DNA from 4 places in the Paenibacillus sp. PvR133 genome. Region 3 is predicted to be linked to each of the others. Evidence: predicted binding sites of a transcription regulator. Region 3 holds the regulator's gene; each other region holds the start of a gene.

Region 1 (6,193 bases), 3.1 Mb from region 3:
GGTAAAAAATGTTCATCATAGCTCTATATACTGGCCCACTGATCACTTTCGGATGTGTGTTCGTTTTATTATAAAAGCAAAGGGTCCAAAAACCCGCGACAGATTTTTGAACCCTTCTATTTATTGTTCCTGATTATAGTTCTTCATAGGACTTGGGGTCCTGACCCCATATCCGCCCATCCTCACTGCTAAATGCCGAAATCACGTTCATTTCCTCTGTAGACAACTCAAAATCAAAAATATCCAAATTCTCCGTCTGGTGTTTTAAAGAAGAGGCCTTAGGGATCGGGATCGCTCCAAGTTGGATATGCCAACGTAAAATCGCTTGTGTAGTCGTTTTACCATGAGCAGCAGCAATTTCCCCAATCTTTTCATTCTCCAGTATGCTGTGACCACGCCCCAAGGGGCTCCACGATTCGGTCACGATGCCCTGTTCAGCATCTTTTGCACGCTGGTGCTCCTGATTAAACAATGGATGCAATTCAACTTGATTGATGCTCGGGGCGACACCTGTTTCCCGAATTAAACGTTCATTATGCTCGGGCAGAAAATTGCAGACCCCGATGGAACGAATATAGCCCCTTTTCTTCGCCTCAATCAACGCCTGCCAGGCTTCAACATATCGATCAATTTGGGGATTCGGCCAATGGATCAGATAAAGATCATAATAGTCCAGACCTCCTCTATATAATGACTCTTCGATCGTTACAATGGCTTCTTGGTAAGCATGTCGGCGACCCGGTAGTTTGGAGCAAATCAACAATTCTTCTCTGGGCACAGAGCTCTGCCGGACCGCTTTCCCGACAGCACCCTCATTTTCATAGTTGAACGCTGTGTCGATCAGACGGTAACCTGCATCAATTGCGCCGGTAATCGCCTGTACTCCATCTGCACCCTTAAATCCAACAGTCCCAAATCCAATGACGGGCACTTTAGTGCCATCATTCAATACCTTCTCCGGAATTTGGTGGTTCATATTAACAGCCTCCTTTACTATTCTCATATACCTTAACACCTCTTTAATCCTCAGGCAAAATATAGAAATTCATTTCGTTCCCTATATATGTATATACCCACTAGCTTGTAAATTCTCTACCAAGTTCTCTGTGTGCTAAATCAAAAAGCGCCTGATCCCCATTGAAATCATACTTGAAGTCAAAGGAGTCAGGCACTTGTATACCACTACCAGATCATATATTCCACTTCATGCTTGATGGCTTGGTTGTCCAACACAAAGTTGAAGTGTCTGTGTTTTTATTTCAAGCCTTTCCATACCCAGTTCTCTACCTCTGGCAAATCAATACCCTCTTCGCGAATGAATTGATGATGTTTCTTAACCGTAGCATCCATTTCATCCACAATGTTGGTGTACTTCTCAGCGTTAGGTAAGTTGAGGACAGCTTCCTTCACTAAGTCAAAACGATCCATTTGATTCAATACACGCATATCAAATGGTGTCGTAATATCGCCATTCTCACGGTAACCATGTACATGCAAGTTATGGTTGTGACGATCAAAGAACAGATCTTTGATCAGACCTTCGTAACCATGGAAAGCGAAAACAACTGGCTTGTCTTTTGTGAAAAAATGATCAAACTCGGCGTCGGATAATCCACGCGGGTCTAGTTTTTGACTTCTCAGTTTCAGCAAATCTACCACGTTGATGTACCGAATCTTCAAGTCAGGCAGTTTTTCATGCAAAATGGAAATCGCAGCTAAACTTTCAATAGTTGGCTCTGTACCAGCAGAAGCAATGACAAGGTCAGGTTCTCCACCTTGATCTGTACTTGCCCAATCAATAATCTTCAACCCTTTGTCCACCAATTCTTTCGCTTCATCAGCACTAAACCATTGTGGACGTGGGTGTTTAGACGAAACAATCAAATTGATCTTTTGACGGTCATTTAAAATGGTGTCGAAAACAGCCAACAATGAATTGGCATCCGCTGGCAGATACTCCCGAATAAATTCTGGTTTTTTATCAGCCAAATGACCTAACAAGCCTGGATCTTGGTGTGTATACCCATTATGATCCTGTTGGAACACTGTTGAGGTTGCTACGACATTCAATGATGGGATATCTGCACGCCATCCTTGATCCGTTGCTTTACGCAGCCACTTAAAGTGTTGGGTGATCATCGAGTCAACCACACGCAGGAAGGCTTCGTAACTTGCAAAGAAACCATGACGACCTGTTAATACATAACCTTCCAGCAATCCTTCAGCTTGGTGTTCGGATAATTGAGAATCAATTACGCGGCCATAGGATGATAAGAATTCATCATTAGGTTCAATAATTTGGTCCATCCATTGGCGTTTGGTTACTTCAAAAACAGGAGCCAAGCGGTTAGACATCGTTTCATCCGGTCCGAAGATTCTGAAATTACGATTTTCTTCATTTAAAAGAACCACATCTTTAACGTATTTCCCTAAAACCGACATATCTTGCGCAATCACTTTACCAGGTACGGAATTATCCAGCGCATAGTTACGGAAATCCGGTAATTTCAAGTCTTTAATGAGGTTACCCGCATTCGCAACAGGGTTCATTCCCATACGTTTATCGCCTGTAGGCAGAATTTCAGCAAGCTCAGAGTTTAAACGACCGTTTTCGTCGAACAATTCCTCTGGTCTATAGCTATTCAGCCATTCTAACAAAGCAGGTGCGTGTTGCATATTCTTTTGATCAACCGGAATTGGAACCTGATGGGCACGGAATGAATTTTCATTCGGCACGTTGTCCCATTCCTTCGGACCTGTCCAGCCTTTAGGTGAACGAAATACAATCATCGGCCACGCCGGACGAGTAAGGTCATTATTTTCACGTGCATTCTTTTGAATAGCTTCAATCTTCTCGATGGCCGTATCCAATACTTTCGCCATTTCTGGATGCATGTGATCCGGATTTTCACCTTCAACAAAGAACGGCTCCCAACCCAAACCTTTAAAGTAGGAGGTCAATTCTTCTTTCGATTGACGAGACATAATCGTTGGGTTACTAATCTTAAAGCCATTCAAGTGCAAGATTGGTAGCACTGCGCCATCTGTGATGGGATTGATAAATCTGTTAGAAAACCACGAAGCGGCTAATGGGCCCGTTTCAGCTTCGCCATCACCAATAACAACAGCCGAAATCAGATCAGGATTATCCAGAATGGCACCTACACCATGAGAAAGGGAGTAGCCTAATTCTCCACCTTCATGGATAGATCCAGGTGTTTCAGGAGCAGCATGTGAAGCAATACCGCCAGGGAAAGAGAATTGTTTGAACAATTTCTTCATACCTGGGATATCTTGCGTAATTTGCGGATAGATTTCAGTGTAGCTTCCATCCAGATAAGAATTTGAAACCATAACCTGGCCGCCGTGACCAGGACCTTCAATGTAAAGCATGCTCAAATCATATTTATTAATAACACGATTTAGATGTGCATAAATAAAGTTTTGACCTGGAATTGTGCCCCAGTGTCCAATAGGCTTAACCTTCACATCTGAATCTTTTAAAGGCTCTCTTAACAAAGGATTATCTTTTAAATAAAGCTGACCTACCGAAATGTAGTTCGTTGCACGCCAATATGCATCAAGTTTTTCCAAATATGTTTTAGATGAATAATCTGCTAACACGGGTGATAACGACATGGTGTCCACTCCCTAAGTAGTTTTGTTTGTAATTTATTTCCGGAAATTTCATCTACATGTCCATCATAACGCTACGCCAATTTAATTCAACCTTTTTCACAAGTGATACGGTCCAATTTTGTGAAATTTTGAACATACTATGAAATATAAATTAAAAAGACAGTAAAAAAGCTCTTACATTAAAATATATAGAAGTATAAACCAATAAAATTTGTAATAAACGAGGTAATTGCAGGCTTCAATCCTTTTTTCAAAACCATAAAAAAAAGACCGGAGAATTCTCCAGTCTTATCATTAGTGAACCGATACAAAGGTATTAAATTTCAAATATTTGTAATGAAATCGCATATGAGAAAACTCAAATGGCGTACCGTTATCTAAAAAGAACACACCTTCCATAATACCTACAGGCTCATTTTCATTTAAATGTAGCAGCTTTTGATCATTCTCTTGAGACGGTTCTGCAAAAATGGATAAAAAAGATTTGGTGACGGCCAAGTTCCGCGAGTCTTCCAAATAATTAAAAATGGACCCCTCGATAATTGTCTGATTTAAATTCTGGACAATTTTAATGGGGATATAGCCCGTTTCAATCATAAAAGGATCATCATCAAACAGACGTAAGCGAACAATTTTGTAAACAAAATCATGAGTCTCCAAGAACAAATCGCGCTGTAACTCTTCTGTTGGCGGAATGACCTCAAAACTCAATACTTTGATCTTAGGCTTTTTACCATGCATTTGAAAATTATCAGTGACCCCTAGATTAGAGCCTTCGTAGTTAAAGATAGATTCATTTCTTATGTATAATGGATTAATAAATGTCCCGGAACCTTGTTTTTTGAAAATAATTCCGACATTCTCCATTTTAGTCAGAGCACGTTTAATTGAACTACGACTAACCTGGTAAGTCTCACTAAGACTACGTTCATCTGGCAATCTCATATCCGCAAACTTTCCCGCAAAGATTTTCATCTTGAGATCGTCAATAATTTGCTTATAGACAAATTGTGTCATATAGTACTCCTCTTTCAGGTCTTCTATAACTCTATATAGTTTACCATAACTTGCCCATTTCATCTCATGTTTGTTTCTGTTTGCTGAGCGGGCTTTCAGCGGATAGGAAGCGCCGTCGCTTTTACTTTACATCTCTATGCATAATACCATGATTACACATATATAACACCACTGAACGTACCTGCAAAACAGCAGAAAATACAGAACCCCCACCTTAGCATCAGTAATAAGACCAAGCCTGTTTCGAACCTTGAGGGATGTTTGACTAGACCAGGCTACAATCCTTGAATACATTGTTATTATTCATCTTGTTCAAACGTTTTCTAATAAGAATGGTGGGGGGGAGATCATATTGGCTATCCGCTACAGCGTCATCATTCCAACCTATAATCGAGCCCAGCAATTGTTGCTCACACTCGCTTCATTTGAGACACAAACCTATCCAAAGCAACTATTCGAAGTCATTGTAGCTGATGACGGTTCTACAGACGGAACGAAAGAAATGGTTGAAGGCTTCAAAGCATCCTATCCTCTTATCTATGTGTCACATCAGGAACAACGCGGTCGATCTGCCGTTCGAAATTTGGGACTGCGCCGTGCAAAAGGGCTATACATCATCTTCTGCGACGCTGACTTTGTAGTATTACCGGAATTCATTAGGATCGTGAGCCGTTATCACCGTAAATATCCCAAGTCCGTGCTCTCAGGCATTCCTCACTCATGGGACGATGCTTTTACCCATTATTACCCTGACTTTTCTCCTGAAGAAAAAGAACAATGTCGCAACATACTTACGCAGTCCAACTTATGGAATGCTGACTATGAAGCAGCGAACGAAATTACTCCGATCATAACGCCTGAAGATATCCTTCATCAAACGGGTGCACTGTCTAAAGTAGTTAGTCCCACAAGAGTCCCCCCCAATACGCAGAAACAATTTGCCACAACGGATGTCGCTCCCTGGATGCTGCTGGTTACTCGTTGTGTAGCCATCAGACGCAGCCACTTGATTCGTATTGGAGGTTTCAATGAACGGTTTGTGCTGTATGGACTCGAAGACTGGGACCTTGGCTATAGATTGCATCGCTTGAAGATCCCTTTTTATTGCATCAAAGGGGTCGTCGGATATCATCAGGAACATCCAACCTATCTCAGAGGTAACGTTTTAAATACAGAAAATCTGAGAATCATGTATGAAACTTACGGATTCAATGACTCCTCGTTAAATTTATTTGCCCTTATCCCTCCATCCGAGGATTTTGAGACCTACAAAAATACGTTGCGGGTATTGCGCAGGGGATTCCGCTCTAGGTTAACACGCTCATCAGCACTGTTATTAAGAAGAACATTACGCATTGCAGCCAAACAGTTCTACGATCAAAGCCATACTCATGCATACAAAAAATCATTACACTTGATAAAAAAGAAAGCAGAGAACCGGAAAAGTCGAGTCGCTCACGTGTTACGAGAAATGCTGGTGAAGTCTGAAAAGCTGGTGGAGTAGCAAGAGGCCGGAAGGGCACGAGACAGATAGGTT
Region 2 (6,193 bases), 2.7 Mb from region 3:
GCGAGCAGTATGTCCAATGAAAAACTGGCAAAAGACATTTTAGCGTCCGTTGGCGGAGAAGGAAATGTCTCTAGCTTGGTGCATTGTGCCACTCGGTTAAGATTTAAATTAAAAAACAGGGATCAGGCCGACAAGAACCAAACACAAAATATTCCCGGGGTTATTACGGTTGTTGAAAACGGTGGACAATATCAAGTGGTCATTGGAAATACGGTAGGGGATGTATATAAAGACATTTTAAAGATCAGTAGCCTTGGAGATGACGACAAATCGAATGCATCCGCTGCTTCTGATGGCAACTGGTTCAACAAAACGGTGGATATTATTTCCGGTATTTTCACACCATTTTTGGGGGCGCTGGCAGCTTCCGGTATTTTGAAAGGGCTTTTATTAATGCTTGTCTCGTTAGGATGGCTCACCAAAACAGGTGGTGTCTATTCGATCTGGTTCGCTGCCGCAGATAGTATCTTTTATTTCCTGCCGCTAGCGATTGCAGTCACTTCTTCGAGAAAGTTTGGAGCGAATACGTTTGTAGCGCTTGCAGTAGCGGGAGCTCTGGTATACCCGAATATTATTACTTTGTATAACGATAAAGTGGATATTACGTTCTTCAATATTCCAGTTGTTCTTATGAGTTATACTTCTTCGGTTATTCCAGTGATTATCGCGATTTGGTTGCTATCGATTCTGGAGAAATTCCTGAATAGAGTAATTCATGATAGCGTGAAAAATTTTATAACGCCACTTATCTGTCTAATGGTCATTGTTCCCTTGACTCTGATCGCGGTTGGACCGATTGGAATATATGCGAGCTTGGGAATGGCTAAGGGCTACACCTTCTTATACAATTTGAGTCCGATTGTAGCGGGAGTCATTGTAGGTGCCGGGTGGCAGATGTTAGTTGTTATGGGGCTGCACTGGGCGTTTATTCCTATCATGTACAATAACATTGCGGTATACGGTCATGATACTTTGAAACCATTATTTGCGCCTTCTAACTTTGCACAAGCAGGTGCGGCACTGGGTGTATTCCTTAAAACCAGAAATCCAAAAGTGAGAGCGATTGCCGGGCCTGCAGCGATAACAGGTTTGTTTGGCATCACGGAACCGATCATCTACGGGATTAGTATCCGCTACAAAAAACCGTTCGTATGGGCTATTATCGGGGGCGCTATCGCCGGGGCAATCACAGGTGCGGCGGGTTCCGTGGCGATTGCTCCAGGTATACCGGGCTTGGCATCCCTGCCGATATTCTTCGGCACAGGATTTGCCGGATTTGTAATTGCCATTATCGTAGCTTATATATTCACAGCCATTACTACGTATTTCTTTGGATTTAATGATTCCATGGAAACAGAAATGATTGCAGTCCATGAAGAGAAGAAAGAAGCTGCAACCCCAGCTCCTGCGCTAACGAACGAGAATATTTCCAGCCCGCTGACGGGTACTGTCAAACCGTTATCCGAGATATCTGATGAAGTGTTCTCTACTGGAGCCATGGGTAAAGGCGTTGCTATTGTGCCTGAGGATGGCAAACTGCTCTCTCCATTCAACGGAACTATAGCTAATGCCTTCCGTACAGGCCATGCGATTGGTATTGTATCGGATGGAGGAACGGAGATCTTGGTTCACATCGGTATGGACACCGTCAAGTTGAAAGGACAGCATTTTAAAACGCATATCTCAGAAGGGGATCGGGTTACCAAAGGTCAACTGCTGGTCGAGTTTGATATTGGAGCAATTAAAGCTCTGGGCTATGACATGACTACACCGATTATTGTGACGAATACAGCCGAATACTCTGACGTTAAGGTGCTGGGAAATAACCAAGTGTACACAGGAGATTCATTGCTGGAGGTCAAGCTATGAAGACTACGGAAAGACTAAATCAAATCAATGCACCTTTGGTCATTTATGAGGTAATGAGCGAAGCATTCCGCCCGTATGGAAGGCTGCTGCCTCATTTTAATACCACAGAGCTTATCAAGTATGCAAAAGAAACGACCAGCGTACCCGATCAAGGAAACCATTATGTACCTTCGGTCGCAGAACTCGAAGACTTCGGTGTAATTCACCGGATTCAAGATGAGGTGTACGGCCAACTTCCAATTCAGGCTGGTTTTTGCGCAGGTCAGAATACGGGTCTGACCGGGCTGGAATATCATCAGGGCAGCGAGGTGGTGATTGCCGCTACAGACTGTATTCATCTTGTCGGCAGAGTACAGGACATTGAGGACAATTCCTATGACAGTGCAAATGTTCAGGTGTTTTTTCAGCCTAAAAACACGGTTGTCGAGATATATTCAACGACACTTCATTATGCTCCCTGTAAAGTTGACAGTGAAGGATATTTGACGATTGTGATCCTTCCGGCAGGAACGAATATGCCACTTGAAGCGGGAGAAGGTAGCCGGGGGAACCTACTGCTGACTAAGAAAAATAAATTTCTTATGGTTCATAGTACACAGATGGAAAAAATCGCGGCTGGCGTCCATCCCGGGCTGCACGGGAAGTTGCTGAATATTTCACCCATTTGAGTCAAAGTCCATCATTCATAAATTAAACTAAGGGACCAGCTAGCTGGTCCTTTTTTTTAACTCAATTTCAGCTGCTTACCTTTATCCCTTGAAGCAGAATAGGGAAATCCCTAAATATTTTTAATTTGAACTACATTGTGATTCTAATCACATATAGCTCTATCTGCTGCATTAAAATAGAAGCATAAGCAATATTCATAGGAACGTAGGAGATGTCGTCGGATAGGAAGCATCGTCGAATGAATGGAGGAACCGGTATATGATAAACAGTAAACAAAAACTTGTGGTTATAGGGAACGGGATGGCTGGTATCAATACGGTCGAACAAATTTTGAAATTAACGGATAAGTATGAAATTACGGTCCTGGGAAATGAGCCGCATCCGAACTATAACAGGATCATGCTCTCTTATGTGTTGGAAGGTAGTAAAACGATTGATGATATCATACTGAACGATTTGCAATGGTACGCGGATCAAGGGATTACTTTATATACAGGAAAAATGGTGAAAAGCATTGACGGTGAGAACAAGAAGATTCGCACCGAAGACGGACTGGAAATTGATTATGATGTAGCTTTGGTAGCTACTGGTTCACAATCATTTATTCTGCCTATTCCGGGTAAAGAATTACCGGGTGTCATCGGTTTCCGAGATATCGCCGATTGCTCGGCAATGCTTGAGGCAGCAAAGACCTTTAAAAAGGCAGCTGTCATTGGTGGAGGCCTATTGGGGCTGGAAGCAGCTAAAGGCTTGGTCAACCTGGGTATGGATGTTACGGTCGTTCATTTAATGGAGGATTTGATGGAACGCCAGCTGGACCGGGAAGCCTCTGCGATGCTGAAAACAGAACTAGAACGCCAGGGAATCAAGTTTGCTATGCAAATGCAAACTGCGGAGGTGTACGGTCAAGATCGGGTACAAGGACTGCGGTTTTCAGACGGAAGCGAGCTGGAAGCGGATTTGGTCGTTATGGCCGTCGGGATCAAACCTAATATTCAGGTGGCTGTGCAAAGTGGTATGGAAACGAACCGTGGTATTGTAGTCGATGATTTGATGAGAACCTCCGTGCCGGATGTATATGCTGTAGGGGAATGTGTTGAACACCGCGGAACCTGTTACGGCTTGGTAGCTCCGCTGTTTGAACAGGGGAGTGTAATTGCCAAACATTTGGCAGGTGCGGATACTGAAGGTTATATGGGATCGGTGGTTTCCACCAAGCTCAAAATTTCAGGGGTGGATGTTTTCTCAGCTGGCGAATTCATAACCCAGCCTGAACATACGGTGATTGTGGCAAAGGATGAGTGGAAGCGCACATACAAAAAAGTGCTGCTTCGTGAAAATAAGATTGTTGGAACTGTACTGTTTGGCGATGTGAGCGAATCTGCTAGCCTTCAAAAATATGTGCGTCAGCAAACATTGATGACAGATGAGATATATGGACAGATCATGGGTACTGGATGCAGCAAGGACGGGGCGAAATCATTATCCGCTGAAACGATGGCTGATGACGAAATTGTCTGTGGCTGTAACGGTGTAACCAAAAAGACGATTGTGGATGCGATTAATGATAATGGACTGACCACAGTCGATGAAATTAAGGCATGTACCGGAGCAACGCGTTCCTGTGGAGGGTGTAAGCCGGTTGTAGAGCAAATTCTGCAGTACGTTCTTGGAGACAGCTTCAAGACGTCAGCCAAGCAAGGAATATGTGGCTGCACAACTTTGAGTCGGGACGAGATTGTGGAAGCGATCAAAACCAAAGGACTGACAACAACGCGTGAAGTTATGAATGTACTGGGTTGGCATAATGATGAAGGATGCTCCAAATGTCGGCCAGCGCTGAATTACTATCTGGGAATGATTAACCCGGATACCTATGAAAATGAGGGAGATTCCCGTTTTGTAAATGAGCGATTGCACGCGAACATTCAAAAGGATGGAACGTTTACAGTTGTTCCTAGAATGTACGGTGGTGTAACGACCCCAGAAGATTTGAAGAAGATAGCAGATGTTTCTCTTAAATACAACGTTAAGGTCGTTAAAGTAACAGGAGGACAGCGGCTGGATTTGATCGGTGTCCGTAAAGAGGATCTGCCTAAAGTATGGGAAGAACTCGATATGCCGTCGGGATATGCCTACGCGAAGTCACTTCGTACAGTTAAAACCTGTGTTGGATCACAATTTTGCCGGTTTGGCACACAGGACTCGATGGGAATGGGAGAAGTGTTGGAACGGAAATTCGAACGACTGGATTTCCCGGCAAAATTCAAATTAGCGGTTAATGGATGTCCACGCAACTGTGCGGAATCATGTACCAAAGATATCGGAATCGTAGGTAATGATGGGGGCTGGGAGATCTTTATCGGTGGTAATGGCGGTATTAAAGCGCGGTTGGCTGATTCACTCTGTAAAGTAAAAACCGACGCCGAGTTGATTGATATTGTAGGAAGCGTAATGCAACTCTACCGGGAAACAGGACAATACCTGGAACGTACTTCGGAGTGGGTGGAACGGATCGGTCTGGAGGAGATTCAGAAGGCTGTCGTTCATGATACAGATCATCGACAAGCTTTAGTAGAACGCATCGAATTTGCATTACAACAGGTCGAAGACCCTTGGAAAAAGATCATCAATGATGAGGATTCACGCAAAAATTTATTCGAGGTTGTCACCCCGTCTATTGTGTAATTGTATCTAAAATGCCTGAGGAAGGGAGCGATCAAACAAATGATCAAAAATGCCGAATGGCTTGTCGTCGGTCATAGTAAGGATTTTCCGATCAGAATAGGGCGTACGATCCATATCAAAGGTACTGAAATTGCTGTTTTCCGCACTTCGGAGAATGAGCTTTATGCCGTTGAAAATAGCAGTCCTCATCCCAAAGGAGGTCCTCTTACAGAGGCTATAGTATCTGGTCATAATATCTATGATCCTTTATATGACTGGAAAATTGATCTGCAGACGGGCATCGTTCAAGAGCCTGATCACGGACAAATTAAAACGTTCGCCGTTTGTGAAGAGGGAGAAGAAGTAAAAATATCGTTCGAAACGGTTTAGTTCGTCTGTTGGAATACAAATAAAAAGGGCTCGACAGGAACAATCCTGCTGGGCCCTTTTTTCTTTTTGGATCAGGTAATGGTGACGCCTGCACTTGCATAACCTACGATAGTGTTTACGAGGGAAATACCTGTAGCTGTGGCAGAGAAGACAAGGAGCAGACGAGTCTGTGCGGTTACGGGGATAGCCAAACCAGTAGTAATGCCGCTAGAGGTCGTTCCCAAAGCAACAATGCCATTCAGTGGAGGGGCCAATGTAACGATAGCTCCCGGAACTGCTGTGAAAGTGTTATTAGGTGTTGGGGAACTAAACAGCTGGGCAGTAATTGTCGCAGTTGAACCCACGAGAGTTAATGCAGCTGTTGTACTGAAGTAACCAGCAATAGATGTAATTACGCCATCCCGTGGTACGGAAAAAGCAAAGTTAATCAGAGGTCCTACAAGTGTACCTGTCAGGTCTATGACCCCGCCTACGAGGCTAATACCTGTTGCTGAGCTCCCAAAGCCGATCAAACTTGTGGTTCCTACCACTCCGCCAAGAACAGTTGTCAGTATAGCAGGTCCTCCTGAAGCAAACGGGATGATGGCTCCCGAGCCAG
Region 3 (6,193 bases):
TAAGTTTGAACATAAAATAAACAGAAGAGACTTCGCGACACCGAAGGAAGACTTAATTACAGCGGCTCAGATGATCGTCTGGTTGACGCTAACAGAAACCGGTGATGATGAAGAACTGAATCTGAGCAACCGTGGAGGGGATTTCTGGGAAACGGTGGCGAGTGATTCAGAGTCCTGTCTTGGTCGTTCTTGTCCATGGTTCCGCAAATGTTATTATCATCGTGCACGCCATGAAGCAGGGATAGCGGATGTCGTTATTACGAATCACTCTAAGTTGTTCACAGACGTCAAAGCCAGTCACCAGTTGTTGCCGAGCTATGAACATCTGGTGATTGATGAAGCCCATCACCTGGAGGAAGTAGCTGGTAAGCACCTAGGTATGCATATGAAATATTTCACACTCGTGCATACACTGACGCGACTGTTCAAAGACAGCAAGAATGGACAACTGCCTTCACTTCGTCAACAGTTGGCAAAATCGGGGCACGAGAAGTCGGCGGATTGGGCTTCAACCATCGATCAGATGTATCCGCTCGTGTTAGAGGTTAAGGAAACTTGGGACCTGCTAAGCGACAAGCTGTTTGGCATGTTGCCAGAGCGAAGCGATGCGACACCGGGTGAAACAGGACAGTTTTCTTCCCGTCTCAAACCTTCGGCCAAGCCTGCAAAGTGGGATCAGGCGGGGGCTTTGGAAAATCAGCTATATGTAACGATGAGCGAAATTTTGCGTAAGGGCGACAAGCTGATGCTGGACGTCAAGGAAGAACATGACGATTATGCGGCAGATAGCCTTATTACAGATATCACGGGTCTGCTCAAGGATTTGGCGGGAATCCGAGAAAATTTGCGCTTTTTTATCCGACTCGATGATGAAACAACCGTATACTGGCTCGAAGCGAGTGGGCAATTCCGTAGTAAATCATTGCAATTTTATGCGGTGCCCGTCGATGTGAGCCGCCAGTTGAAAGAAATGTTTTTTGACAAAAAAAGAAGCATTATTCTGACGTCTGCTACCTTATCGGTAGATAAGTCGTTTCAGTACATGATCGATCAGCTCGGCTTGCAGGAGGCCGCAGATCAAGAGCGGCTGATGACTTCGCAGCTCCCGTCACCCTTTAATTACAGGGATCAGGTGTTGCTGGTCATTCCACGGGATTTCCCAAGCGTGAAGGGCAGTGTAGGAGATGCACACTTTGTAGATATGCTCGTTAGCTCTCTAGGAGCGACTGCTCAGGCGACGCGGGGGAGAATGCTCGTTCTGTTTACTTCCTATCGGATGCTCCGGCAAGTGTATGAGCCGCTCAAAGAGGCCTTAGCATCCAGCGAAATTACTGTGCTGGGACAAGGTGTGGACAGTGGGAGTCGCAGCAAGCTAACCCGCCGTTTTCAGGAAGCCAAAGCTTCTGTATTGCTGGGAACCAGCAGCTTCTGGGAAGGCGTCGATATTCCAGGAAAGGCTCTGACTTGTCTGGCCATTGTTCGCTTGCCGTTTCAACCGCCGAATCACCCGTTGCTGGAGGCAAAAAGCGAGCTGCTTCAGCAGCAGAAGAAGAATCCATTTATGAAGCTGTCTGTACCACAAGCGGTCATTCGCTTCAAACAGGGATTTGGTCGGTTAGTACGTACAGCGAGCGACCACGGGGTCGTTATCGTTTACGATACGCGTGTGATCGAATCCTATTACGGAAAGCACTTTTTGTACTCGTTACCGGGACCAAAAATGGAGCATATGCCATCGGAGCAAATGGTGCCCCGCATCGCCGAATGGCTCCAATCCGCCCCGGAGACAGAGGCATAACGGACGGACACTAAGTATGTTCGTTACAATTAGGGGGAGCAAGTATGAAATCAGATAAAATTTCAGAGGCTGTCGTACGGAGGTTACCCGTATATTTACGTTATCTGAATGCACTTCACAAACGGGAGGTGGCTACGGTCTCTTCTCAAGAGTTGGGACAGAGGCTAGATTTGAACCCGGCCCAAATCCGTAAAGATCTCGCCTATTTTGGAGATTTTGGTCGGAAGGGTATCGGTTATGATGTTTCTTATCTAATTGAGAAAATACGCCATATCCTGAAAATCGACCAGCAAATTAATGTCGTATTGGTCGGTGCGGGTAATCTGGGGCAAGCCCTTTCGAATTATAACGCTTATTTAAAAGACAATATGAAGATTGTCGCAGTATTTGATGCGTTTCCGGATAAGGTAGGGACCAAGATCAATACATTGGTCGTTCAACCGATGGATGAACTGGAAGCGACTGTGAAAGAAAAAAACATTCGAATCGGGATTATTACCGTACCTGATTTTGAAGCACAGCACGTGGCTGACAGGCTTATTGAGAGCGGAATTGGAGCGATCCTGAACTTTGCACCGACTACTCTCAAGGCACCGGCCAACATTCGGATTCATGCCACAGACTTTACAACTGATTTGCTTAGCCTCGCTTATTATTTGGAGGACGGAAAGGAAGAAACACAATATGACAGTGAATAAATGGATGATTAAAAACGGCTCTTTTGCCGTAAATGGATCAGAAGCTGGGGTAGTCCATGGTTTTATGATTGTGGAGGATAGCCGTATTACTTATATTGGCGAAACTTTGCCTGCGGGTGAGGAAGAGACGGAAGCGATCGATGGTAAGGGGCTATTGTTTTTACCTGGTCTGATTAATACTCATGGTCATGCGGCGATGTCTCTGCTGCGTGGGCATGGAGATGACTTGGCACTTCAAGTATGGCTTCAGGAGAAAATGTGGCCTATGGAAGCCAAGTATACATCTACGGACGTGTACTGGGGTACGTCCTTGTCTGTGCTGGAAATGCTGAAAGGTGGAACAACGACCTTCCTGGATATGTACGATCATATGGATGAGGTGGCTCGTGTAGCTGAAGAGTCAGGTATTCGTGCAAGTCTGATGCGTGGAGCAATTGGACTTTGCTCGGAAGAAGAACAGCGAATCAAGCTGGCTGAGGCCGTGACTTTTGCGCGTAACTGGCATGGTAAAGCAGACGGGCGTATTACAACGATGATGTCTCCGCACGCGCCATACACATGTCCACCTGCGTTTATTGAAAAATTCGTACAAGCTGCGCATGATCTGGACTTGCCACTGCATACGCACATGTCTGAGACGATCGCCGAAGTGGAGCAAAACGTACGCGACTACGGTTTGCGTCCAGTTGCACACTTAGATAAGCTTGGCTTTTTCTCCCGTCCTTCGCTTGTTGCCCATGGCGTTCATTTGAACGACGAAGAAATAGCTTTACTGGCTGAACGTGGTGTAGCGGTTTCGCATAATCCTGGTAGCAACTTGAAGCTGGCAAGTGGTGTGGCCAGAGTGCCTGAATTGCTGCGTGCAGGGGTTACTGTTTCTCTCGGAACGGATGGTCCTGCCAGCAATAATAACCTGGATATGTTCGAGGAAATGCGTCTGGCGGCACTTATTCACAAGGGTGTATCCGGTGACCCTACGGCAGTTCCTGCAAGTGAAGCGCTGCGCCTGGCAACAGAATACGGTGCAAAGTCGATTGGTTTAAAAGAAGTAGGAGCGTTGGCAGCAGGCAACAAGGCTGACTTTATCGCGTTGGATCTGAATCAGGCACATTTCTTGCCGCGTACAGATCTTATTTCCCATGCGGTATACTCTGCAAGCGCCAAGGACGTGGCTCATGTGTGGGTAGACGGTCGCCAGGTTGTGAAAAACGGCGAATGCCTGACTATGGACGAGGAACGTATCAAACATGAGGCACAAGCCGCCTTTGAAGGGCTGCTGTCGCGCTAATTTAGGTGTCACATCCCCTTAGAGAGGAAGCACAGGTTTGAAAAATAAGAAAAAGTGGATAGCGGTCGCCATTTTGGCCGTGATACTGATCCTGATCAGCATTTTCTGGTATTATTCCTATGTTACTCAAGACCAGGTGGCTGAGGAAAATGCTGCTATCATTAAGGCCAAGCAATCAGGTGGTCTGGTTAGCACGACTCAAACATGGAAGTCTGTGTGGGATCAGGTATACTGGGTGGTTCAAGGGAAAAATGCACAGAATGAAAATATAATGGTGTGGGTTCCTTTTCAAAAAGTGGAAGGACAACCTAACGTACCTGCCGCAGATAATAGCGGTGTTCACACCGAGTTGCTGAAGAACGGAGTCGATGAGCAAAAAATGACGGCAATAATTCAGCAGCAGCTTCCAGGTGCAAAAATTGTAAGGCTTCAGCCGAGTGTGTTCAATGGCGAATATGTGTGGCAGTTGTTTTACGATGATGGAAGTCATCATTACTACACCTTTTATCGTTTCTCAGATGGGGTAGCGACGGGTGTGAAATATACTTTGCCCAATAACTGAGCTGGTGTGAGGATTGGCAAATGTGGAATGAATGACTAGTAAATGATTAAAAGCTCAAGAAAAAGACGTAAATACGACAAAATTCGTATTTACGTCTTTTAGTTTTGCTATGCCGTAAAGCTGGCTGAAAGCCAGTGAAGCATCTTTACCTATCCATCTTCTCTCCTAGGTCAAATTCATCTTTGTGGCGGGCAACAGCGATCGTAAGATCAAATCCTACACGCAGCGTCTCGCCTCCACCATAACCAAAGATTTTGCCTCATCACAACTCCTCCACACATTGCCTTCGATATTAGATATACGTTATGATATACTATATTTTATAAGTGATAGACAAAAATGATAGAAAAAAGAATTGCTGATCACTATAAGATCATGCAATTTGGTTGTTTGTTGACATTCGTCCCGTTTCTTCTGGGTTTTACATTTTGAGAGGAGGATGTTGTTTGAAATTGCGTGCAGTTCCTATCGTTGTGGCGGCAGTTTTGGCAGCTTTGCTGCTATTTGGGGGATGGTTCATTTACCGTCAGGTTACAATGCAAAGTCCTCTGGAAAAACTGGTATCTCAATATCCAGGCGTGACAAGCGCTCAAATAGATATTAAACAGGATCAGGTTGTATTGAAACTAGATCTCAAACCGCAGGCGGATGTGGCCAGATTGGTCGATGTGGTTAAGCAAAAAGGACAATCCATCATCGGCAGCCGCACCATTAAGTTGGATATCGCAGATCGTTCCAATTCAGCACTGAATCAATGGTGGTCTGAGGCTATGTTTCCTGTGGCCGAAGCGATGGAAAATAAAAAGTATACTCAAATTTCATCTACAGTTGAGCAGATGAAAAAGAAAAAGACGGGTATCAAAGCTGATACCGATATGGATTCGAACAATGTCTATATCCGACTCAGCGAAGGTAAAGCGACCAAGTTTATCGTTTTGCCACGTCAATCTCAGCAAATGGGGGTATGGCCTAATGCCTAGATGGATTAAGGAAATATTAATCGGCATTGTGCCGGTAACCATTATATTTCTCGTTTTTATTGGGGTAAATATTATCCCTCTTCTGGTTGCTGGCGTGATGTTCAGCGGCTTGTTAATGCTTATGCATGCGCGTGGCGGTTTGGCCGTGGGTGCTGGGCAAGAGCGTAAACGTAAAAAAAATGGTCCGGACAAGCTGACTTTTGAGGAAATCGGTGGGCAAGAAAGCGCTAAGCAGGAACTGCGCGAGGCCCTGGATTTTTTGAATCGACATGATGAAATTTCCAAGTTTGGTATCCGTCCATTAAAAGGCGTTTTGCTCACTGGTCCTCCGGGAACAGGAAAAACGCTGATGGCGAAGGCAGCGGCACACTACACTAATTCTGTATTTGTTGCAGCCTCAGGTAGTGAATTTGTTGAAATGTACGTTGGTGTTGGAGCGGGTCGTGTCCGTGAGTTGTTTCGGGAGGCGCGTACTCGTGCAGCCAAGGAAAAGAAGGAAAATGCAATTATTTTTATTGACGAAATCGATGTAATTGGTGGTAAACGTGAGGGTGGACAGCAACGAGAATATGATCAGACTTTGAATCAGTTACTGACAGAAATGGATGGTATTTATTCCGCAGATACACCGCGGATTTTGATCATTGCGGCAACAAACCGTAAAGAAATGCTGGACAGCGCCTTAACGCGTCCAGGGCGTTTTGATCGTCATATTCAAGTGGATCTGCCTGACAAGAAGGGCCGTCTTCATATTCTAAAAATTCATGCCAAAAACAAACCGATTCAGGAAGATGCAAATCTGGACAAAATTGCTGAAGAATCTTACGGGTTTTCCGGCGCACAGCTGGAGAGCGTGATGAATGAAGC
Region 4 (6,193 bases), 160 kb from region 3:
GAATAACACGATCCACATATCCCAGTTTTACCATCATAGGGTCCGTGATAATGGCTACACGTGTGATATCAGGCATTTTAGCAAGATACTGTGTCGAATTTTTTTCAAAATAGATTTTGGAAGGTACTTTGAACCATTGCATATTCACCGTCCGTTTCGCCACCCTTTTCACATTAATCAAATTGACTGCCGATACGTTCGACGAAGTCGAGTTACGACCGTACGAACCGCAACCGAGTGTCAACGAAGGAAGATTGGTGTTGTAAATGTCGCCAATCGCACCATGTGTGGAAGGTGCATTTACAATGATACGTCCTGTTTGCAGACGGTTTGCGAAGCGAGCGATAACGTCCTCATCGTTCGAATGAATAGCGGACGAGTGGCCCATGCCCCCGAATTCCACGACTTCAGCAGCGCGTTGAATACCTTGTTCCGCATTTTTCACTTTATAGCAAGCCAATACAGGACTCAATTTTTCCGCAGACAATGGGAATTTTGTTCCTACCCCTTCAATCTCAGCGACCAAAATTTTAGTTCCTGCTGGTACTGTGATACCACTCATTTCAGCAATTTTCACAGCAGACTGCCCGACGATTGCTGGGTTCACTGCACATTTCTCGACATTCATAGCTCCTTGAGTGAGCTTAGCTGCTTCTTCTTTATTTACAAAATAGCAGCCGTTAGCGATCATCAATTTTTTCACTTGTTCGAAGATTGGCTCTTCGATAATAACCGCTTGCTCGGAAGCACAAATCATACCGTTGTCAAAAGATTTAGAGAGGATAAGATCGTTCACGGCCTGCTTGATGTCTGCTGTTTTTTCAATAAAGCAAGGCACGTTACCTGGGCCTACACCCAGAGCAGGTTTACCGCAGCTATATGCCGCCTTAACCATGCCTGATCCACCAGTTGCCAGAATCAGAGCCACATCCGGGTGATTCATGAGTGAATTTGTCTTATCCATCGATGGAGCTTCAATCCATTGAATACAATCAGCTGGAGCACCATGTTTGACGGCTGCTTCGAGCAAGACGCGGGCTGCTTCCGCACTACACGATTGAGCAGATGGATGGAAACCGAAAATGATTGGGTTACGTGTTTTAATGGCAATCAACGCTTTGAACATCGTAGTCGAAGTCGGGTTTGTCACTGGAGTGATCCCCATGATAATGCCGACTGGCTCTGCTATCTTTTGAAAACTGTCAAAATCATTGTCTTCAATGACACCGACGGTTTTTTCATTTTTGATACTATGATAGACATATTCTGTTGCAAACATGTTTTTGGTGATTTTGTCCTCGTACACACCGCGTCCTGTTTCTTCAACAGCCAACTTCGCCAGGTACATGTGTTTATCCATCCCTGCGAGTGCCATAGCTTGTACGATTTCGTCAATCTGTTCCTGATTCATACTCATGAAAGCTTGCTGTGCCCGGTTCCCCCGGTCAATCAGCGTTTGAATATACTGCTCTGCGCTTTGCTCTTTTTGGATAACCTCGTTTTTAACAGCCATTTCCCTCATCCTCCTGTTATCTCGTGTACTATCTCTTGTTCACGCACTGATCGTAACACAGCTTTTCAAGATATATTGTGATTTTTTTCACAATCTATTTAAAATTTTATTTTATGAAGTGAATTAAATCACAAAGTTTGGAATTCTGCCACTTTTACCCCCTCTTCTTGCCCCAAAAACGCATTGCGCAGGTATATAATGAATTTGAATTGATCAAGTTGCAGATAAAAAACATAGGATACAAAGGGGAAATGGACGATGAGAAACCCTACAAATGTAATGGAAGCCCGCGGCAACACCTGTTGCTTCTCGGAGGCCAGCTTCAACCGGTTGCAAGTGATGATGAAAGATCGAGTTATGCCAGAAAGCTCGCATCTGTTCTGGGAAGGAGATACAGCGGATAAGCTGTTTTATATTAAGCGCGGACGCGTGAAAGTAACCAAAACAACGGATGAGGGTAAGGAACTTATTCTATATATGTATCAAAGCGGCGATCTTGTTGGTCAAGCCGATCCATTTTTCGGTACTAAGCATTCCTTTTCTGCTGAGGTTCTGGAAGACAGTGATATTGGCGTAATCGATCATACAGATCTGGAGCTACTTATTTGCCAGCATTGTGATTTTGCGATTGACTTTATGAAATGGATGGGTTCGCATCATCGCATTACTCAGACTAAGTTCCGCGATTTGATGATGTACGGCAAGCCTGGCGCTTTATGTTCAACACTCATCCGTCTATGCAATACCTATGGTGAGCCTCACGGCGAACATATCCTGATTCATAAAAAAATTACTCATACTGACTTATCAAATATGATCGGTGCGACTCGGGAAAGCGTAAACCGGATGCTTAGTGATCTACGTAAGAAAAATGCAGTTGAATATGATAATGGCATGATTGTTGTCAAGGATTTGGAAATGCTGCAAGGCGTATGTCATTGTGAATTGTGCCCTCGTGAGATTTGCCGCATATAATAAATCGTTTTTTATGTAAAAGGGAGTGTTATAAGCCATTATAGCTTATAACACTCCCTAATTTATTTCCACTCCTCTACTTATACAGAAGCAGTTGCGAAGCATTTTAACACTAGTCCTTCTTCTGGCAACACACTTTTTAAAACTGTAAGCATAGATAACTTAAATTCCCCATCTCATAGCTTCTATGGATGACCTTGGCTTTGTTTGCAGGATTGCCACTCCCCATTGCAATAAACAACGGTACAAAGTGCTCTGCTCTTGGTACGGCCTGGCGAGCATACGGTGCTTCGCTTTCATAGTGATCCAAAGCCTCTATATCTCTACTTTGAACTTTTTCAATAATCCAATCATCAAAATCTATAGCCCAAGGTTCTGTTTTCGTTTCCCCCCATTTGACGATACGCAGATTATGAACAGTCACTCCACTGGCAATGACCAGAATATCTTGTTCTCCCAGTCCACGCAGCACTTCACCAATGGCATATTGTGCTTTGGGCGAAAGATATGGATTTACTGAGATCTGAACTACCGGAATGTCTGCCTCAGGATACATACGATGCAACAATGTCCAGGATCCATGATCCAGTCCCCTCACCCGGTCAGTTTGTACGTCAATGCCCTTTTCTTCATATAATTTTTCCAGCTTATTGGCCAGTTCCACAGAACCATGTGCTGGATATTTCACCGTGTACAGTTCCGGTGGGAAACCGCCAAAATCATAAATGGTATCGTACACGTCATCCATCGAACTGATCGTCAACGTTTGCGCTTCCCAATGAGCAGTAAAGATAACAACCGCTTTAGGGCGAATGCTTTTCCCCAGTTGCTCTAAAAATGAAGTATAGTCCGTCTGTTCAATAGCAAGCATCGGTGAGCCGTGGGCCAAAAATAAAGATGGCATCATATAAAGATCCCCTTATCAGTAATAGTTTATTTTATTCATTAAGTAACTTTATGTAAGTAATAATACATAAGTAACAAAGTAATGTCAACACAGATTTCAACATACACTTAAAGATCAGAGATTCCATAAATAAAGATTGATATAGGTATAAGGTCATAGTAATATGTAACTAATAAATTTAAAATTTCACTATGTTTCGATACAAAGGACTGGTTTCTATGGAGATACATACTTCTAATTGCCCAAAATGCGGTTCCGTTTTTCGTCAAAACCTTAGAAACCTGTGTAGTTCTTGTATTCAGGAAGAAAATATATTCTTGGACCGCTGTTCTAACTATCTATGGAAGCATCCTTCTACTCATACTCGTCAGCTCAGTGACGTAACCGGCACACCTATAGAATTGCTCACAGATTGGGTAAGAGCAGGCAAGTTTCCCTCCACATACAGTCAGCTTGATTATCCTTGTGAATCCTGCCGTTCCCCCATTTATGCAGGAAGACTTTGCCATTCCTGCTTGGGTACATTCCGTTCGGCCGCGCTGGATATTCAAACCCGTGTGCCCCGCCGTGCAACAGCAGGATTATTCTCAGTTGCAGGGCGCGTCAAAGGCTATTAAGCCGTCCTGCCTATGCAGATCATTTCTGTAAAATGGATAAGTAGTCCTATACACAAAATAAAAAAACAGCCTTTTTCCTAGGAAAAGGCTGTTTTGCTATGAGAAACGCTTATTTAGTTTGGTGCTCATCTAATCCATTCCTCAGCCCAAAATTGAATCTGTTCCATAACCGGCTGAAGCGCACGGCCTTTGGTTGTTAGCTCGTATTCAATGCGGACAGGAGTTTCCGGATATACATGACGTGTAAGTATTCCTTCATTTTCCAAATCTTTCATCCGCTCTGATAACATTTTGTCACTCATTGTGGGAATCAGATTGGAAATATCCTTAAACCGCTTAGGACCGCTCATCATGGATTGAATAATTAATCCATTCCAACGCTTACCCAAACATGAAAAGGCGGTTTCAAAACGCGGACACATTTTTGTAAATTGCGGTTGACTCTCCAAATTTTTCACCTTCTTTTGCATTTCGGTTTGATAAAGCTTTCCTTTTGTTAGTATATATCATTTTAGCATACTTTATCCCGAAAGAAAACACTTTCTTCTTAAATTAAATACCTGCGCTGATAAAGTTGCCATGACCAAAACTGATTATACAACAAACCAACACAGCAGGTATATGTCTAAATCGTTAAATACAAAAAGGCGGAATCCCTAGAGGTTCCGCCTATCAATCTGTTCATTATACAGCTCATCAAAATGTGATGATTGTTATTATACCAACACTCCACCGAGAGGTCTTACAGGTTCACTTCTTCCATATATTGGTTTGTTAATATTTGTCGGAGAAGTCCAACGAATGCTGTTGGCGATAACTTTCAAAATATCAGGCTGGTAATAAGTCGGATAGGTCTCATGACCTGGGCGGAAATAGAATATCTTACCGCTACCTCGGCGGAAAGTACATCCGGTTCTAAATACTTCGCCGCCTTCAAAGTTACTAACAAATACCAATTCATCCGGCGCTGGAATATCAAAGAACTCGCCATACATCTCTTCCTGCTTCAACAAAATTTTGGCGTCTATGCCTTCTGCAATAGGATGTGACGGATTCACCGACCAAATAATCTCCTGTTCACCTGCCACCCTCCATTTCAGATCACAGCTAGTGCCCATTAGGGCTTTGAATGGCTTTGAAAAATGGCCCGAGTGTAGCACGATCAAGCCCATTCCTCCCTGCACTCGCTTTACAACACGCGCCGTAACTTCATCGCTCACCTGATCGTGGGCTTTATGCCCCCACCACAGCAGCACATCTGTGGAATTCAGGATCTCTTCTCCCAAACCATGCTCGGCATCATCACGAAGAGTAGCTGTTCGAATGGCAAATCCCTCTCCTGCCAGGCCGTCAGCCAACGCTTTGTGTATCCCGTCAGGATATATCTGTTTGGCTTCATCATTCAACTTTTCGTTCAAAAATTCATTCCAAATGGTGACGTTAATCATCAACATTTCCCCCTATTAGGTTAGACCCACCACATCTCGCTCAGCGGTTCTTCAATCAATACCTGGCGAAGATTGTGGACAGCCTTAGTAAAGCCTTCCTCCACGGACATCAGACCATCTTCATGCTCAATACTCACTACATAATCGTATCCCACCAGACGCAGAGCACTGATAATATCTGCCCAGGTTTTTACATCATGTCCATAACCCACAGTACGGAACTGCCAAGCGCGATCTAGCATTTTCGTATATTCCTGCATATCGGTAAGCCCATATTTATTTACATTGACCGGATCAATCGTCGTATCCTTGGCATGAAAATGGTGAATGGCTCCCTCTCGACCCAAAATTTGAACCGCCTGCACTGGGTCAATTCCCTGCCACCACATATGACTCGGATCCAGATTAGCACCAATGACCTCTCCCGCAGCTTCACGCAAACGAAGCAAGGTCGCTGGTGTATGAACGGAGAAGCCTCCGTGTAGCTCCAGCCCAATTTTAACATGATGATCTGCTGCAAATTTTCCCGTCTCAGTCCAGTAAGGAATAATTTTATTCTCCCATTGCCACTTCAACACTTCCTGAAAATCATTAGGCCACGGAGCCACAGGCCAATTTGGATATTTCGCATCCTCATGATCACCCGGACAGCCAGAGAAAGTGTTCACAACTGGAACTTCCAGCTTTTCTGCCAATCGAACGGTTTTAAGAAACGTTTCATGATCAGCTTGGG

The links. Region 3 encodes Rex, which represses fermentation and respiration genes when NADH is low (regulators of the CRP and FNR family bind a similar motif). Its sites were predicted from a motif close to TTGTGAAATATTTCACAA; they were not measured.
Region 1: the regulator Rex is predicted to act here: its motif matches at 3,758-3,775, upstream of JOE49_RS06855 (phosphoketolase family protein).
Region 2: the regulator Rex is predicted to act here: its motif matches at 2,673-2,690, upstream of nirB (nitrite reductase large subunit NirB).
Region 4: the regulator Rex is predicted to act here: its motif matches at 1,589-1,606, upstream of adhE (bifunctional acetaldehyde-CoA/alcohol dehydrogenase).

What each region holds. Positions count from the first base shown of each region.
Region 1 is NZ_JAFIBS010000001.1:1,530,545-1,536,737, reverse strand. Features, by position in the region: gene JOE49_RS06860 (aldo/keto reductase) at 134-976, opposite strand; gene JOE49_RS06855 (phosphoketolase family protein) at 1,255-3,639, opposite strand; gene JOE49_RS06850 (GntR family transcriptional regulator) at 3,934-4,656, opposite strand; gene JOE49_RS06845 (glycosyltransferase) at 5,009-6,160, shown strand.
Region 2 is NZ_JAFIBS010000001.1:2,012,911-2,019,103, forward strand. Features, by position in the region: gene JOE49_RS08970 (beta-glucoside-specific PTS transporter subunit IIABC) at 10-1,869, shown strand; gene JOE49_RS08975 (DUF4867 family protein) at 1,866-2,537, shown strand; gene nirB (nitrite reductase large subunit NirB) at 2,797-5,226, shown strand; gene nirD (nitrite reductase small subunit NirD) at 5,266-5,595, shown strand; gene JOE49_RS08990 (exosporium glycoprotein BclB-related protein) at 5,667-6,193, opposite strand, start outside.
Region 3 is NZ_JAFIBS010000001.1:4,677,813-4,684,005, reverse strand. Features, by position in the region: gene dinG (ATP-dependent DNA helicase DinG) at 1-1,798, shown strand, start outside; gene JOE49_RS20450 (redox-sensing transcriptional repressor Rex) at 1,843-2,496, shown strand; gene JOE49_RS20445 (amidohydrolase) at 2,483-3,784, shown strand; gene JOE49_RS20440 (cell wall elongation regulator TseB-like domain-containing protein) at 3,822-4,346, shown strand; gene JOE49_RS20435 (hypothetical protein) at 4,793-5,326, shown strand; gene JOE49_RS20430 (AAA family ATPase) at 5,319-6,193, shown strand, end outside.
Region 4 is NZ_JAFIBS010000001.1:4,842,127-4,848,319, forward strand. Features, by position in the region: gene adhE (bifunctional acetaldehyde-CoA/alcohol dehydrogenase) at 1-1,513, opposite strand, end outside; gene JOE49_RS21280 (Crp/Fnr family transcriptional regulator) at 1,772-2,488, shown strand; gene JOE49_RS21285 (DODA-type extradiol aromatic ring-opening family dioxygenase) at 2,628-3,395, opposite strand; gene JOE49_RS21290 (hypothetical protein) at 3,713-4,012, shown strand; gene JOE49_RS21295 (winged helix-turn-helix transcriptional regulator) at 4,138-4,482, opposite strand; gene JOE49_RS21300 (ThuA domain-containing protein) at 4,729-5,460, opposite strand; gene JOE49_RS21305 (sugar phosphate isomerase/epimerase family protein) at 5,481-6,193, opposite strand, start outside.